DNA from 2 places in the Bacillus thuringiensis genome. Region 2 is predicted to be linked to the other one. Evidence: riboswitches for the same ligand, from Rfam matches in the RefSeq annotation. Region 2 holds a riboswitch; the other holds the start of a gene.

Region 1 (7,982 bases), 400 kb from region 2:
AAAGTATCCATGGTTTCTATCGTGAGAACCTCTATAATTAAGAGTGTAAAGAACAAAAGAAATAGATTATATGATCACTTAGGAGAGATTGCTATGAAAAGACATACAAGAAAAATTGCAATTATCGGTACTGGATTAGTTGGATCAAGTTGTGCGTATTCCATTGTAAATCAAGGAATTTGCGAAGAACTATTATTAATTGATATAAATCATGAACGTGCAGTTGGGGAAGCAATGGATTTATCACATTGCATTAACTTTACAAATACAAGAACAAAAGTATATGCAGGAAGCTATGAAGACTGCAAAGATATGGACATTGTCATTATTACTGCAGGACCAGCACCAAAACCTGGACAAAGTCGCTTAGATACTTTAGGAGCGAGTGCGAAGATTATGGAAAGTGTTGTTGGCGGCGTAATGGCAAGTGGATTTGATGGTATTTTCTTACTCGCATCGAACCCAGTTGATATTATCACATATGAAGTATGGAAATTATCTGGATTACCTAGAAATCGCGTAATCGGTACAGGAACATCATTAGATTCTTCTCGCCTAAGAACAATTTTATCTGAAATGTTACATGTAGATCCTCGTAGTATTCATGGGTATTCATTAGGAGAACATGGTGATTCTCAAATGGTTGCTTGGTCTCATGTAACTGTTGGTGGAAAGCCAATTCTGCAAATTTTAGAAGAACAAAAAGAACGATTTGGTGAAATAGATTTAGATGAAATCGTTGAGAAGACTGCAAAAGCCGGATGGGAAATTTATAAACGTAAAGGAACTACTTATTACGGAATCGGAAATTCTCTAGCATATATTGCAAGCTCAATCTTTAATGATGATCACCGTGTCATTGCTGTATCAGCTATTTTAGATGGTGAGTACGGTGAATATGATATTTGTACAGGAGTACCAGCTATTATTACTAGAGACGGTATAAGAGAAATTGTAGAACTCAATTTAACAGAGGATGAAGAATCTCGATTCGCAAAATCAAACGATATTTTACGTGATTATATGAAAACAATTGGTTACTAACTTATAGGAGAAGGTGAAACAAATGAAGGAATATATAATGTCTCGTGTATTTAAAGCATCTGCTGGTATCGCACAAGGTATTTTCGTATCCCTCGGAATTGGTTTACTAATCGAAAATATAGGAAGAATTGTTGATATTCCGTTGCTTATTACAATTGGAGTTGTTGCAAAATCACTAATGGCACCAGCGATTGGTGCAGGAATTGCTTTTATGCTCGGTGCAAATGGTCTTGTAATCTTCTCGGCTATGGTGGCTGGAGCAATTGGTGCCGGATCCATTTCAATTACTGAAGCTGGTCTAATTATTAAAACAGGTGAGCCAATCGGTGCTTTATTAACAGCAACTTTAGCTGTATATATTGGTAAACGTTTAAGCGGAAAAACTGCTTTAGATATGATGCTCGTTCCATTTGCGGCCATATTAGGTTCTGGTTTAGTTGGTATTTGGTTATCTCATAATATTACTCCTGTTTTAAATGCAGTTGGAGCGTTCATTAAAGATAGCTCAGCTGGTAGCCCATTCATCGCTTCTATCGTCATTGCAGTAGTTTGGGGACTATTACTTATCTCTCCAGCTTCATCAGCTGCGTTAGCGATCGCACTTAGCTTAGACGGTGTTGCAGGTGGTGCAGCTCTTGCCGGATGCGTCGCTCAGTTTATCGGATTCTCTGTCATATCAGCGAAAGAAAACAATTTAGGTGGCATATTAGCTCAAGCTCTTTGTACTCCGAAAGTACAGTTGCCAAATATCACTAAAAATCCAATGATTCTCGTCCCAACTGTCGTCGCCAGTGCTATAGTCGGTCCGGTATCCGCATTAATTTTCCAACTGGAAGCAGGAAAAGAAATTGCAGGTCTTGGATTAAGTTCTCTTATCGCACCAATTAATTTAATTTCCAGCGAAGGATGGGAAGTTGTCCCGGCGATGGTAATTACTTATATCGTCATTCCAGTAGCTGTTTCTTATATACTTTACATTGCTCTTAAAAAAGCAGGTCGTATTCATTCTGGTGATATGACTGTACCGCAATCTTAAATTGAAAATCTCCTTAATAATAGATAAAAGCAGACTGAGAAGCCACAGTCTGCTTTTTTATGTTACATTTTATGATTTTGTTTTACTGGAACACGTACTGTTTCTTTTGCTAATAAAAGTTGAACACCGAAGTAAAGTATGCTTGCAAGTGTCATTCCAGAAACGGCATCTACAAAGGCATGTTGCTTCGTAAATAGCGTTGATAAAATAATAAGTGTACCGAAGAAAGTAAGGATGTAATATTCAAAAGCATGTTGTTCTCTACGCTTAAAGGCAGCTAACATAATTACAAATGTAGTAAGAACGTGAATGCTAGGGAAACAGTTTACTGGCTGGTCGATACTATAAATATAGCGAACTAGTTCAGAAAATACATCTGTTCCAACGACAGTCGGACGCGGTACAGTTGTTTGCCAAAAATAATAAATAGAAAAACAAGCAAGCTTTCCAAAAATAACACTACTTAAAGTGACATAATATTGCTTTCGGTCAGCAAAGCAGTAATAAATAAGTGCGCCGTATAAGTATGGAAACCAAAGTAAATAAGGAATAATAAATGCTTTTACAAATGGAATCCAATCATCTACTACAGTTGTAACGTCTACTGCGTGAACAGTTGTTTTATTTAATACATCGTAAAGGGGACTTACGAGTACGAGTAGAAGTATATAACTTAACGGAAGAAAAGATGAAAGTTTAAATTTCTTCATGTTGATCTCCTATGTTTAGTAATGTAAGTAAATTCAATTGATTATAATATAGAAACGTGAATTGGGCTATCGATTTTACTTACATTTTCTTGAATTAACCTTACGTTTTTGTCACTTGACTAAAAAGAAGGGGGAGGGTGCTAAATGAAGCGTTTATCATATTTTTTAGTTTTTATATTGTTATGCCTAGTAGGTGCTGGGTGTGCAAAGAATAACGAAGGAGAAAAATTAGAATATAACGGAAGAGCACTCGTAATTGGAGTTGTTGGAGAAAAGCCGAAAGATACGTTTAGGAATGTAAAGTTTGAAAGTATAAAGTTAGAAGAAATGCAGGAGAAATCAGCAAAAGTTGATGGTTTTTTCGTTATGAAAGAATACTTTAAAGAGGCATCAAAGGAGCAGTATACGGACTTATTTTTATCGTTAAAGAAGCCGGTATTTTTTATTGGTTTGCAAGATAGACCGTATTTAATTTTTACTAACAAGGATTTAGATTATGATAATACCCCAAAGGATAAAACGATGACGTATACGCAAGGGTTTGTAAATATGGGGAACCCTGAAGGTCAATATTGGGGTATGGGATTATATAATGATACTGTTTCCGATCGAAATATTCATAATATGTATATAGTAGTATTTCAAACCATTTCGGATTACTTAAGTCGATGATGAAGGGGCCTGTAAAAAAGGCTTCTTATTTTTTTAAAATAAACGTTTGTTTAAGCTGTATGTTCGGTAGAAAGAAACTCATGTAGTTCAAAGGTTAAGAAAGAAAAATAAGAAATTAATCAAACGTTTGTTTAAGCTGTATGCTCGGTAGGAAGAAACCGATGCAGCTCAAGGGTTAACAAAGAAAAATGGAGAATTAATCAAACGTTTGTTTAAGCTGTATGTTCGGTAGAAAGAAACTCATGTAGTTCAAAGGTTAAGAAAGAAAAATAAGAAATTAATCAAACGCTTGTTTAAGATATATGTTTGGTGCAGAATTTTAAAAAATTTATATATTTATTTTTTTCTTAACAAATGGCGGAAAAATAAGAAAAATTCGCAGGATTATTAAAAATTATCACGAAATAAGTAAAAGTTTAGCGAATAATGGTTTGAAATAATAAAACGTTTTCTATATGATAAAGGTAAAGGTTAGTAAAAAAGTAGGTGAATTTATGACAGTAACATTTTATTCATATCCAAAGTGTGGCACATGTCAAAAGGCAAAGAAATGGTTTGAGGCAAACGATGTAGCATATGAGATGATTCATATTGTTGAAAATCCACCATCAAAAGAAGATTTACGTAATTTACATGAAAAAAGTGAATTACCATTAAAAAAATTCTTTAATACAAGTGGAATGCGTTACCGTGAACTTGGTCTAAAAGATAAGTTGAAAGATGCAAGCGAAGACGAAATGTATGAGCTTTTAGCATCTGATGGCATGTTGATCAAACGTCCAATTGTAACAGATGGAACGAATGTAACACTTGGTTTTAACGAAGAGCAGTTTGAAAGTGTGTGGAAAAAGTACCAATAAGGTATTTTTACATAATTAATACATTCACTGGAGGTACAGTCATGAGCATTCCAAATAATTTACGTTACTCTGAAGAACACGAATGGGTAAAAACTGAAGGTAATGAAGTTGTTATCGGTATTACTCACTTTGCACAAGGTGAGCTAGGCGATATCGTATTCGTTGAACTTCCTGAAGTAGGTGCAACAATCGAAGCTGACGAGCCATTCGGAAGCGTAGAATCTGTTAAAACAGTTTCTGAGTTATACGCACCTGTAAGCGGTAAAGTTGTAGCAGTAAACGAAGAATTAAGTGACCAACCAGAACTTGTTAACGAATCTCCATACGAGGGTGCATGGATGGTTAAAGTTGAACTTTCTGATGCAAGCCAAGTTGAGAAGTTATTAACTGCAGAAAAATATGCAGAAATGACAAACCAAGACTAATTATAGTCGACTAAAGGACAGCCTTTGTGCTGTCCTTTTTTATTTTGTGTAAAATAATGAATGTAGAATCATATACTAATTATCGTGTAGGAGAACGTTTTTTGAAAAAACTTTTTTGTTTAATCTTTATGCAGGTCTAGCCGCTTTTGTTTTTCGTTGTCTAGCTTTTCACGTCTAAGAATCTTCTGCACAAGAAGACAAAAAAGCGTTTTCTGTGCGAAAGAACTTTAGCCAAAAGGAATAAAAAGTTGGGCATTTCACTCCTTCACTTGAGGCGAAAAGAGCCTTGAGTGAAGGAGTTCGGGTACATTCTTGTTCTAAACGAGCCGCTTCCGCTTTTCATTGTCTAGCTCCACCTCCTAGCCCTTCATGTCTAAGAACCTTCCGCACGGGAAGAAAAAAAGCGTCTTCTGTACGGAAGAACCTTAGCCAACAGGGCTAAACAGTCGCTTCCGCTTTTCTTTTGCAAAAATAAACAGGAAACAACATGAAAATAACGAATATACTATATACTAAGTTCAAGGTTATATAGTATATGGTGATCGGGTGATGACATATGATTTATGTAGAAAAAGTCATTATTGTAGAAGGTACATCAGATAGAAGAAAGATTGAATCTATTATTCGTGAACCAGTGGAAATTGTTTGTACAAATGGTACAATTGGTTTGTCGAAAATGGATGAGCTCGTTGATCAGTTTTTTGATAAGGAAGTGTATGTGCTAGTGGATGCTGATGATGCTGGAGAAAAGTTAAGGAAACAATTTCGAAAAGAATTTCCGCAAGCCGAGCATATCTATATTGATCGCTCGTACCGAGAAGTGGCAACTGCGCCATCTACACACTTAGCAAATGTATTATGGGGAGCCGACATTGACGTTTATACAGAATATTTACGGTAAGGAATGATAGAAGTGATTGATTGGACAGGAGCCGAAGCTACAGCCCTAATAGAGAACGAAGAAAAAACAGTGTTATATGTATATACTCCAATGTGTGGAACATGCCAATTAGCAAAAAAGATGTTAACAGTCGTTGAGATGACAATTGAAGGCTTCAAAATTGGGATGTTAGATTTAAATTATGCTCCATATTTAGCGAAAGAGTATGGGATTGAAAGTGTACCTTGTTTACTTGTTTTTGAAAATGGGACACTGATGAAGAAGATATATGCATTTCATTCGGTTGAATATTTATATACGGAATTAAAGTAGGCGGCAAAATTTTTGCCGCCTCGACATATTTCTTGGGAAATATGTCGAGATGCAGGATGGATACAGTATTTGTCGAGCGAAAATAACAGGATTGCTCTTTAGTGAGAGGGAATGGTATGTAATAGAAAGTGATATGAAGGATGTGATTTAGGGTGAGATTATATTCTTTGCTTCAATCATTTGTAAATTACGCTAATGGTCAATATCATTTAGAACCGCTTTTAAGACGAGAGGAAAAAACTGTTAATTTCCGTTTTAGAGATGAAAGTTGTTCGTTACAAATTTCAAGAGATTATATAGAGCTGCTACATGAGGAAAGAGGAACGGAACAAATCATTTGCTTAGATGAAAAAGATATAGAGCAATTGGTGAATGGAAATGTACGATTGCAAATGTTAATGAACGATGGGCGTGTACAATATTCGGGAACGTACCGAACGATGTTATTAGTTGAATCAATGTTTCATATATGTAAACCGATGTCAGTAGGTGCTTAAAATTCTGAAGTTTCATTTTTTACGAAAATTTCTGTTGACATGGTAAGTGTATATTGATACAATTCAAGTCATAAAATATAGACAATTTCATAAATTTCAAATCAGACGAAAATTGAATCTGATTTCTCTTATCAAGAGAGGTGGAGGGACTGTGCCCTGTGAAGCCCGGCAACCGTCAACTTATGTTGAAATGGTGCCAATTCCTGCAAAGCGAATGCTTTGAGAGATGAGAGAGAGGGATAATGTTGTTATATACGCATATAAACCTTTCTGCTTCTCTAAAGCGGAAAGGTTTTTTTATTGTTTGAATGTGGAGGACATTCAAATAATAAAAGTAGTGATAGCGGTGGACTACACGCATCAAAAATAAAAAAATGCGGAGTCTATCTAAACAAAAAAGGGGTGAACATCATGATTCTATTAGAGAATGTAAGGAAAATATATAAGGCGAAAAGCGGTGATGTCACTGCTGTAGATAACGCCAATTTAAAAATAGAAAAAGGCGAAATATTTGGTGTTATCGGATATAGCGGCGCTGGGAAAAGTTCTTTAATCAGATTGTTTAATCAGTTAGAGAAACCGACTTCTGGCCAAATTACAATTGCGAATCGTGTTATATCAGCAATTACAGGAAGTGAACTTCGTAAGGCAAGGCAAGAAATCGGAATGATTTTTCAGCACTTTAACTTACTTTGGTCACGAACTGTACGTGAAAATATAGAGTTTCCACTTGAAATTGCAGGTGTTGATAAAACGAAGAGAAGAAAACGTGTTGATGAATTAATTCATCTTGTTGGATTAGAAGGAAGAGGAGACGCGTACCCATCTCAGCTGAGCGGGGGACAAAAACAACGCGTTGGGATTGCAAGAGCATTAGCTAACAACCCACAAGTACTTTTATGTGATGAAGCAACGTCGGCTCTTGATCCAGAAACGACAGATCAAATTTTGGATTTACTATTAGACATTAATAAGCGCCTTGGTTTAACAATTGTACTCATTACACATGAGATGCACGTAATTCGAAAGATTTGTAATCGAGTGGCGGTAATGGAGAGAGGAAAGATTGTAGAAACGGGTCCAGTACTTGATGTATTCCGTAATCCGAAGCAAGATATTACGAAACGATTTGTACAGCAGTTAACAGATTCTGAAGATACAAATGAAACGATTGAAAGTTTAATTGAAAAATATCCAGATGGAAAAGTGATTCGTTTGCAGTTTATCGGTGAGGCTGTAGAAAGACCGGTGCTTCAACGATTAATGCAACGTAGTGATATAGAAGTTAGCATTTTGCAAGGAAATATCGCACAAACGAATAACGGTTCTTACGGTAGTTTAGTTGTTCATTTAAATGGTGAGGAAACAGCGATCCAGCAAGCAATAGAAGGAATTCATCAAAATCAAGTAGAGCTGGAGGTGATTGCACATGGATAAGTTACTCGCAAATGTTGATTGGAATCAAATGTTAGAAGCAACTGGTGAAACGTTATATATGACGGCAATCGCAGCTCTTGCGACATTT
Region 2 (7,982 bases):
ATGTTATATTAATGGATTTATATATGCCTGAAATGGATGGTGTTGAGGCGACGGCATATATTAAAAAAGAGTATCCAAATGTGAAAGTAATTGTGTTAACTAGCTTTTCTGATCAGGCGCATGTGTTACCTGCATTAAGGGCTGGAGCAAGTGGATATATTTTAAAAGATGTAGAACCGGATCAGCTTGTTGAAGCTATTCGAAGCGCATATAAAGGTAATATTCAATTACATCCGGATATAGCAAATGCTCTTCTCTCTCAAACATTACCTGTAGAAGAAAAGGAAGAAGAGCCTTCTATTCAAGTGGATGTACTAACAGCGAGAGAAAATGAAGTATTGCAGCTATTAGCGAAAGGGATGAGCAATAAGGAAATTGCATCTGTTTTAGTTATTACAGAAAAGACAGTTAAGGCGCATGTAAGTAGCATTTTGAGTAAGTTGAATTTATCTGATCGTACGCAAGCGGCATTATATGCAGTGAAAAATGGAATTGTATAAGACGAAAGTCGTAAGACCTAGTTCGCCTTTAGAAGGTGGACTTTTTTTATGGAAAAATACGTCTATGTGAGGACGAAATTGTCCTGATATAAAGATAAAATATGTTTGTAAGCAACAAAACAACAATTACAAGGGATACCTTTTTTGAAAGCATATAACAACATAAGAGTGAGTACTAGGAGGAAGAAATAATGGCAACAGTTTTATTCGTTAAAGCAAACAACCGTCCAGCGGAACAAGCAGTTAGTGTGAAATTATATGAGGCATTTTTAGCAAACTATAAAGAAGCACATCCAAATGATACAGTGGTAGAACTGGATTTATATAAAGAAGAATTACCATATGTAGGTGTAGACATGATCAATGGTACATTCAAGGCAGGTAAAGGATTTGATTTAACAGAAGAAGAGGCAAAAGCAGTAGCAGTTGCTGATAAGTATTTAAATCAATTCCTAGAAGCTGATAAAGTTGTTTTCGGCTTCCCATTATGGAACTTAACGATTCCAGCAGTGCTACACACATATATTGATTATTTAAACCGTGCTGGTAAAACGTTCAAATATACACCAGAAGGTCCAGTTGGCCTAATCGGAGATAAGAAGATTGCATTATTAAATGCACGAGGCGGCGTATATTCAGAAGGTCCAGCAGCTGAGGTAGAAATGGCTGTTAAATATGTAGCAAGTATGATGGGCTTCTTCGGCGCGACAAACATGGAAACAATAGTTATTGAAGGACATAACCAATTCCCAGATAAAGCAGAAGAAATCATTGCTGCAGGTCTTGAAGAAGCAGCTAAAGTAGCAAGTAAATTTTAATTAAAATTATAATCGTCACTCGAAAAAACAGCATTAACATGTAAATGTTAATGCTGTTTTTTTATATTTTTAGTTCATCAGCAAGTTTTTCTAATTGAATTCGATCTCGTATGTAATAGGTTCTTCCGTCTTTTTTTAAGTAATTTTGTTGGCAAAACTGATTTAATACATATAAAAGATGACGGTAGCTGACATTTAAATATTCCGAGGCCTCGGTATGCTTTTCTATATAACAATTATTTTGTTCTGTTAATAAAATAAAAGCAGCTAATCGATTTTCAAAAGGATAACTATAGTTTTTTGCGTAATTTTCAGTGCGAGTAATTGTCTTTTCTCCAATAAATTTGCATAAGTGCTGTAAAAACGTTGCATCTTGTAATAAAAGTTGCTGACAATCTTTAAGAGGAAGTGCCAAACAAACACAATCTTCTAGTACTTCAACGGACTTAGTAATATTTTCTACTCCTATTAATCCTAATTCCCCGATAAAAGATGGTGCTTGAATAAAATTAATTAATGAAACTTTCCCGTTTTTATGATTCATATATATTTTTGCTTTCCCAGAAATTAAGTAATAGAGATAAGGGAGAGCATTTCCTTCGCTACATATCATCTCTTTCGTTTGAAAAGAATGTAGCTCTACATATGGCAAGACATGAAATGAAAATAGGGTATGGAATTGATGGATTCGCATGTATTGATAAATTTCTTCCTCATTTTTGCTGACTTTCATATTTTCACCCCTATTTATAGTATGAGATATCTCCTATTATCTTTACAAGAAGGAATGATACGATTGATGTAAATTTGTTTTTGTAGAAAAGAGAGTGTGATGAATTTATGAAAAAATATAAAACATTGCTATTTGATGTAGATGATACATTATTAGATTTCCAGAAGGCTGAAAAAGTAGCTTTACGGGTGCTTTTTGAAGAGAAGGGGATCCCTTTAACGGACGAGATAGAGGCTCGTTATAAAAAAATAAATAAAGGCCTTTGGGATGCTTTTGAAAAAGGTGAACTATCACGCAATGAAGTTGTAAATACACGATTCTCTATGTTGTTTAAAGAGTATGGAGAAGAAGCAGATGGTATATTATTCGAAAATAATTATCGAAGCTACTTAGAAGAAGGAAATCAACTCATGCAAGGTGCGTTTGAATTTATAAATCAAATTCAAGGGGAGTATGAGTTGTATATAGTGACAAATGGTGTTTCTAAGACGCAAGATAAACGTTTGCGTAATGCAGGGCTACATTCATTGTTTAAAGATGTTTTTGTTTCTGAAGATACAGGTTTTCAAAAGCCGATGAAAGAGTATTTTGATTATGTTTTTGAACGGATTCCTAACTTTGCACCTGAAGAAGGGCTGATTATTGGAGATTCATTAAGCGCCGATATTAAAGGTGGATATGTAGCGGGAATTGATACTTGTTGGTTTAACCCAGAAAGTAAATTAAATGATAGTGGAATTATACCGACATATGAAGTGCATAATTTTGAAGAGTTAGAAGCGTTATTAAAGCAGCGCGTGTAATAAAAAAATAGGCAGTGGAGCTTTCGTCCCCACTGCCTATTTTGATTAATTTGTAGTTTCGTTATGTTTTGGAAGTGGAAAGGCATTCCCGATAGCAGCTGCACCAAGCATTGGCAATAGCAAATTAAGCGGGAAAAACATAAGTAATAGTAATGTTATAGCTATTGGCTTTCGTAACGCATAGCTCGAAATTGCTGCCGTTACGATGGCAACAGATGCTACTGGATCTATAGGAAGAATAGATGCTACAGCGTATCCGATACTTGACCCAGAAAATATAATTGGGAAGATATGTCCACCTCGCCACCCTGTGTTCAAACAAACGGCAGTAATGCACAACTTTAAAATCCCTGAAAGAAGTAGTATCCAAAAAGATAAATGGCTCCATTCAACAACTAATTCTTTTAATTGATGTTCCCCTGAAAATAATGTGTATGGAAGAAAAGTTCCTGCAATTCCTAATAAAATACCACCGAGAATTCCGAGTGTCAGCTTGTATTCTCTAAAAGGGTGAATTAACTTCTCTAATGTGAATTCTAACTTGAAATAAAAGAAACCAACTATAGCACCGATACTAGCAAATGGAAGAAATGCGATCCATTCATTGAAAGAAAGTGAACCTTCCCCGAAATCAACAATAAAGGATCCACGATTATCGAGTTTACTCAGTAGTAAATAAACAGAAAAACCTGCGAAGGTAGTAGCTAAGTATACAATCGCCTTTTTTCCTTTAGAAAAAGCAGCAATTTGTTCTCCCTCATTTTCATTCGGTGCTAAATAACCGAATAATGGTGCGTTGAAAATGACACTTAAAGTAGCGCCAATTCCGATCTCGGTTAGCTCATCCATACCCTTCAAGGCAAATTTAAAGCGATCCCCTACCCATGTGCAAAGTCCGCCTATAATTCCAACTAGTGCGGCTTCTGGACCAAGACTAGCACCGAAAATTAAAACAATAATCGCGGTTAAAGTAGCCCGATGGACAAAGCGATATTCGATGCGACCAGTTTTTTTATATTCAGTCATCACTTCAGGCATAAGGCGTGGGTATGTACCGAAATATTTTTGTGATAGACCAACGAGGACCCCGCCAATTATTGTTACGCAAAGGGTGTAATAAGAGGGAAAAGAGAGAACTTCAGGCAAGTATCCCCAAATAAAGTGGATTCCAATATTTATTGTGACTAAAAATAACCAAACTGTAGCTCCTACTATAGATCCTAGAAGAATGCCATATAGAGCAAGTATGTACTGCATATCTTTTTTATCTGTCATGTTATACCTCCGTTATGTAAATCTTAGTAGGGAAAAAAGTGAAATATACTAGTGGAAAATGGATTGAATATATATAGTATCTTTTTGAGAGGATCGCCTATTCAACATGTAGGCTAAATTTTGGAGAATTTGAATTTATAGGTTAAATTACTTATTTAATTTTATAGACTGATTTGAGGTTTTTAAAGGTCTTTTTTGAAATAGATTAGAATATATTTCTTTTGTTGCTTTATATGAAATTGTTAACGTTTATTTTAGAACATTCAGAAAAACAGTTTGACATTAGGAAATTATTGCTATAAAATCAACGGTAATTGCATAGTCTTATCAAGAAAAGGTGGAGGGACAGGCCCGATGAAACCTTGGCAACAGCCGTATAACGGAATTGTGCCAAATCCTGCAGGTAGTAATCCTGAGAGATAAGAAAGAGCCTTTAGAGCGTGTTTTCAAACTGCTCCTTTCTTGTTTTCAGGAAAGGGGCAGTTTTTTATTTTGTATAAAAGAAAGGAGAATGAGAGATGGGAGAATCATGGGGAAAAGGAACGATTTGTGTGCAAGGTGGCTATACGCCAAAGAATGGTGAACCACGTGTTTTACCACTTTATCAAAGTACAACGTATAAATACGATACTTCAGATGATTTAGCAGCCCTATTTAACTTAGAGGCAGAAGGATATATTTATACGCGTATTGGAAACCCTACTCTAGCCGCATTTGAGCAGAAGTTATCAGATTTAGAAGGCGGTGTAGGAGCTGTTGCAACGGCTTCTGGGCAAGCAGCCATTATGCTCGCAGTTTTAAATATTTGTAGTAGTGGAGACCATTTGCTTTGCTCTTCAACGGTTTACGGGGGAACGTTTAATTTATTTGGAGTGAGTTTGCGTAAACTTGGCATTGATGTTACGTTCTTTAATCCAAATTTAACGGCAGATGAAATTGCGGCACTTGCTAATGACAAGACGAAACTCATTTATGCAGAATCATTAGGAAATCCAGCGATGAACGTTTTAAATTTCAAAGAATTTTCAGCTGCCGCTAAAGAATTAGAGGTACCTTTTATCGTTGATAATACATTAGCAACTCCTTATTTATGCCAAGCGTTTGAACATGGGGCGAATATTATTGTTCATTCTACGACGAAATATATCGATGGGCATGCGAGCTCCTTAGGCGGTATTGTAATTGACGGTGGAAACTTTGATTGGACAAATGGAAAATATCCTGAGCTTGTTGAACCAGATCCAAGTTATCACGGTGTAAGTTACGTTCAAAACTTTGGTGCAGCAGCGTATATTGTGAAAGCACGTGTTCAGCTATTAAGAGATTATGGGAATTGTATGAGCCCATTCAATGCATATATTAGCAATATTGGCTTAGAGACTTTACATTTACGAATGGAGCGTCATAGCGAAAATGCTCTCGCGGTTGCTAAGTGGCTTGCTAATCATGAACGTATTGAATGGGTGAATTATCCGGGATTAGATAGTAATGAAAATTACTCGTTAGCACAAAAGTATTTGAAAAAAGGTGCTAGTGGGGTTTTAACATTTGGGATTAAAGGGGGATTAGAAGCAGCAAAAGAATTTATCGCAAATGTAAAACTAGCAACTCTCGTAACACACGTAGCTGATGCACGAACTTGCGTTATACATCCTGCTAGTACGACGCATAGACAATTAAGTGCTGAAGATCAGCGTTTAGCTGGTGTTACATCTGATTTAATTCGTTTATCGGTTGGTATAGAAGATGTTTCTGATATTATTGCAGATTTGGAAGCAGCTCTAGTTGGAGGCAAAACACATGCCGATCATAATTGATAAAGATTTACCGGCTCGCAAAGTGTTGCAAAAAGAAAATATTTTTGTAATGACGAAGGAGCGAGCAGAAACACAAGATATACGCGCTTTAAAAATTGCTATATTAAATTTAATGCCAACGAAGCAAGACACAGAGGCGCAATTACTTCGCTTAATTGGAAACACACCGTTGCAATTAGATGTTCATTTACTTCATATGGAATCACATCTGTCTCGTAATGTAGCGCAGGACCATTTAACGAGCTTTTATAAAACGTTTCGTGATATTGAAAATGAAAAATTTGATGGGCTCATTATTACAGGAGCACCAGTTGAAACTCTTTCTTTTGAAGAAGTAGATTATTGGGAAGAGCTTAAACGTATTATGGAGTATTCAAAAACGAATGTAACATCTACGCTCCATATTTGCTGGGGGGCACAGGCTGGCTTGTACTATCATTATGGTGTTCCAAAGTATCCCCTTAAGGAAAAAATGTTCGGTGTATTTGAACATGAGGTTTGCGAGCAACATGTGAAATTGTTACAAGGATTTGATGAATTGTTTTTTGCTCCGCATTCTCGTCATACAGAAGTACGAGAGAATGATATTAGAGAAGTGAAAGAATTAACATTGTTAGCAAACTCTGAAGAAGCAGGTGTTCACCTTGTTATTGGGCAAGAAGGAAGGCAAGTTTTTGCCCTTGGACATAGCGAATATAGTTGTGAGACGTTAAAACAAGAATACGAACGAGATCGTGACAAGGGATTAAATATTGATGTGCCAAAAAACTATTTTAAACATAATAATCCAGATGAAAAGCCGCTTGTTAGGTGGAGGAGTCATGGGAATTTATTGTTTTCTAATTGGTTGAATTATTACGTGTATCAAGAAACCCCTTATATATTGTAAAGAAAGATTGTGTAACACGTGGCAACGTTTTCCTTGTAAAGATTAACTTATATTTTTCCGAATGTTCAAAATACATTGTTTTTCAGATTTTTTACTCATATAATTTCATCTAAACACAATTTTTGAGGGGTGGACAGTACTATGAAAGAAATTCAAGTTGGGTTATTAGGTCTTGGGACAGTTGGCAGTGGTGTGGTTCGTATTATTACGGATCATCAAGAACGACTCATACACCAAGTAGGTTGTCCAGTGAAGGTAACGAAAGTATTAGTGCAAAACATTGAGAAAGAGAGAGAGGTAGAGGTACCTTCTACTCTATTAACACAAGATGCAAATGAAATTTTAGATAATCCAAATATTGATGTTGTCATCGAAGTGATGGGTGGCATTGATGATGCAAAATCATATATTTTACAAGCCTTAAAAAGCGGAAAGCATGTTGTAACTGCAAATAAAGACTTAATGGCATTACATGGAGCTGAATTATTAGCGATAGCAAAAGATAATAAGGCTGATTTATTCTATGAGGCGAGTGTGGCAGGGGGAATTCCAATTTTACGCAGTATCGTAGAAGGACTTTCTTCAGATCTTATTACGAAAGTAATGGGAATTGTAAATGGAACGACAAATTTTATTTTGACGAAAATGTCAGACGAAGGGAGAGCATATAACGACGTGTTAAAAGAAGCCCAACAACTTGGATTTGCAGAAGCAGATCCAACATCAGACGTAGAAGGTTTAGATGCAGCAAGAAAAATGACGATTTTAGCTACTCTCGGTTTCTCTACAAATGTAGAGCTTGGAGATGTGAAAGTAAAAGGAATTACCTCTATTACAGAGGAAGATATTGAATACAGTAAGAGCTTAGGTTATACAATTAAATTAATCGGTCTTGCAAAACGAGATGGTGAAAAATTGGAGGTTACGGTTGAACCAACTTTACTGCCAAATACACATCCTCTTGCGGCGGTACAAAATGAATATAACGCTGTGTATGTGTATGGTGAAGCGGTTGGAGAAACGATGTTTTATGGACCAGGTGCAGGAAGTTTACCGACAGCGACGGCTGTTGTTTCTGATCTAGTTGCTGTAATGCAAAATATTAGATTAGGGGTAACAGGAAATAGTGCTGTAGTCCCGCAATATC

The links. A riboswitch is a leader RNA that binds a small molecule or an ion and turns the genes downstream of it on or off. The one in region 2 is predicted to bind S-adenosylmethionine.
Positions count from the first base shown of each region.
Region 1: another riboswitch for S-adenosylmethionine. It lies ahead of AC241_RS24840 (methionine ABC transporter ATP-binding protein); the one in region 2 lies ahead of AC241_RS26840 (bifunctional O-acetylhomoserine aminocarboxypropyltransferase/cysteine synthase).

Region 1 covers NZ_CP012099.1:4,789,171-4,797,152, reverse strand. Annotated here, with positions in the region: gene AC241_RS24885 (L-lactate dehydrogenase) at 94-1,044, shown strand; gene AC241_RS24880 (PTS sugar transporter subunit IIC) at 1,067-2,080, shown strand; gene AC241_RS24875 (phosphatase PAP2 family protein) at 2,143-2,790, opposite strand; gene AC241_RS24870 (hypothetical protein) at 2,935-3,462, shown strand; gene AC241_RS24865 (arsenate reductase family protein) at 3,957-4,322, shown strand; gene gcvH (glycine cleavage system protein GcvH) at 4,364-4,747, shown strand; gene AC241_RS24855 (toprim domain-containing protein) at 5,304-5,648, shown strand; gene AC241_RS24850 (thioredoxin family protein) at 5,652-5,960, shown strand; gene AC241_RS24845 (hypothetical protein) at 6,113-6,457, shown strand; SAM riboswitch class I at 6,583-6,690, shown strand; gene AC241_RS24840 (methionine ABC transporter ATP-binding protein) at 6,869-7,894, shown strand; gene AC241_RS24835 (methionine ABC transporter permease) at 7,887-7,982, shown strand, end outside.
Region 2 covers NZ_CP012099.1:5,193,646-5,201,627, reverse strand. Annotated here, with positions in the region: gene AC241_RS26865 (response regulator) at 1-500, shown strand, start outside; gene AC241_RS26860 (FMN-dependent NADH-azoreductase) at 692-1,318, shown strand; gene AC241_RS26855 (transcriptional regulator YeiL) at 1,380-2,051, opposite strand; gene AC241_RS26850 (YjjG family noncanonical pyrimidine nucleotidase) at 2,159-2,854, shown strand; gene AC241_RS26845 (chloride channel protein) at 2,900-4,129, opposite strand; SAM riboswitch class I at 4,451-4,555, shown strand; gene AC241_RS26840 (bifunctional O-acetylhomoserine aminocarboxypropyltransferase/cysteine synthase) at 4,648-5,946, shown strand; gene metA (homoserine O-acetyltransferase MetA) at 5,930-6,835, shown strand; gene AC241_RS26830 (homoserine dehydrogenase) at 6,977-7,982, shown strand, end outside.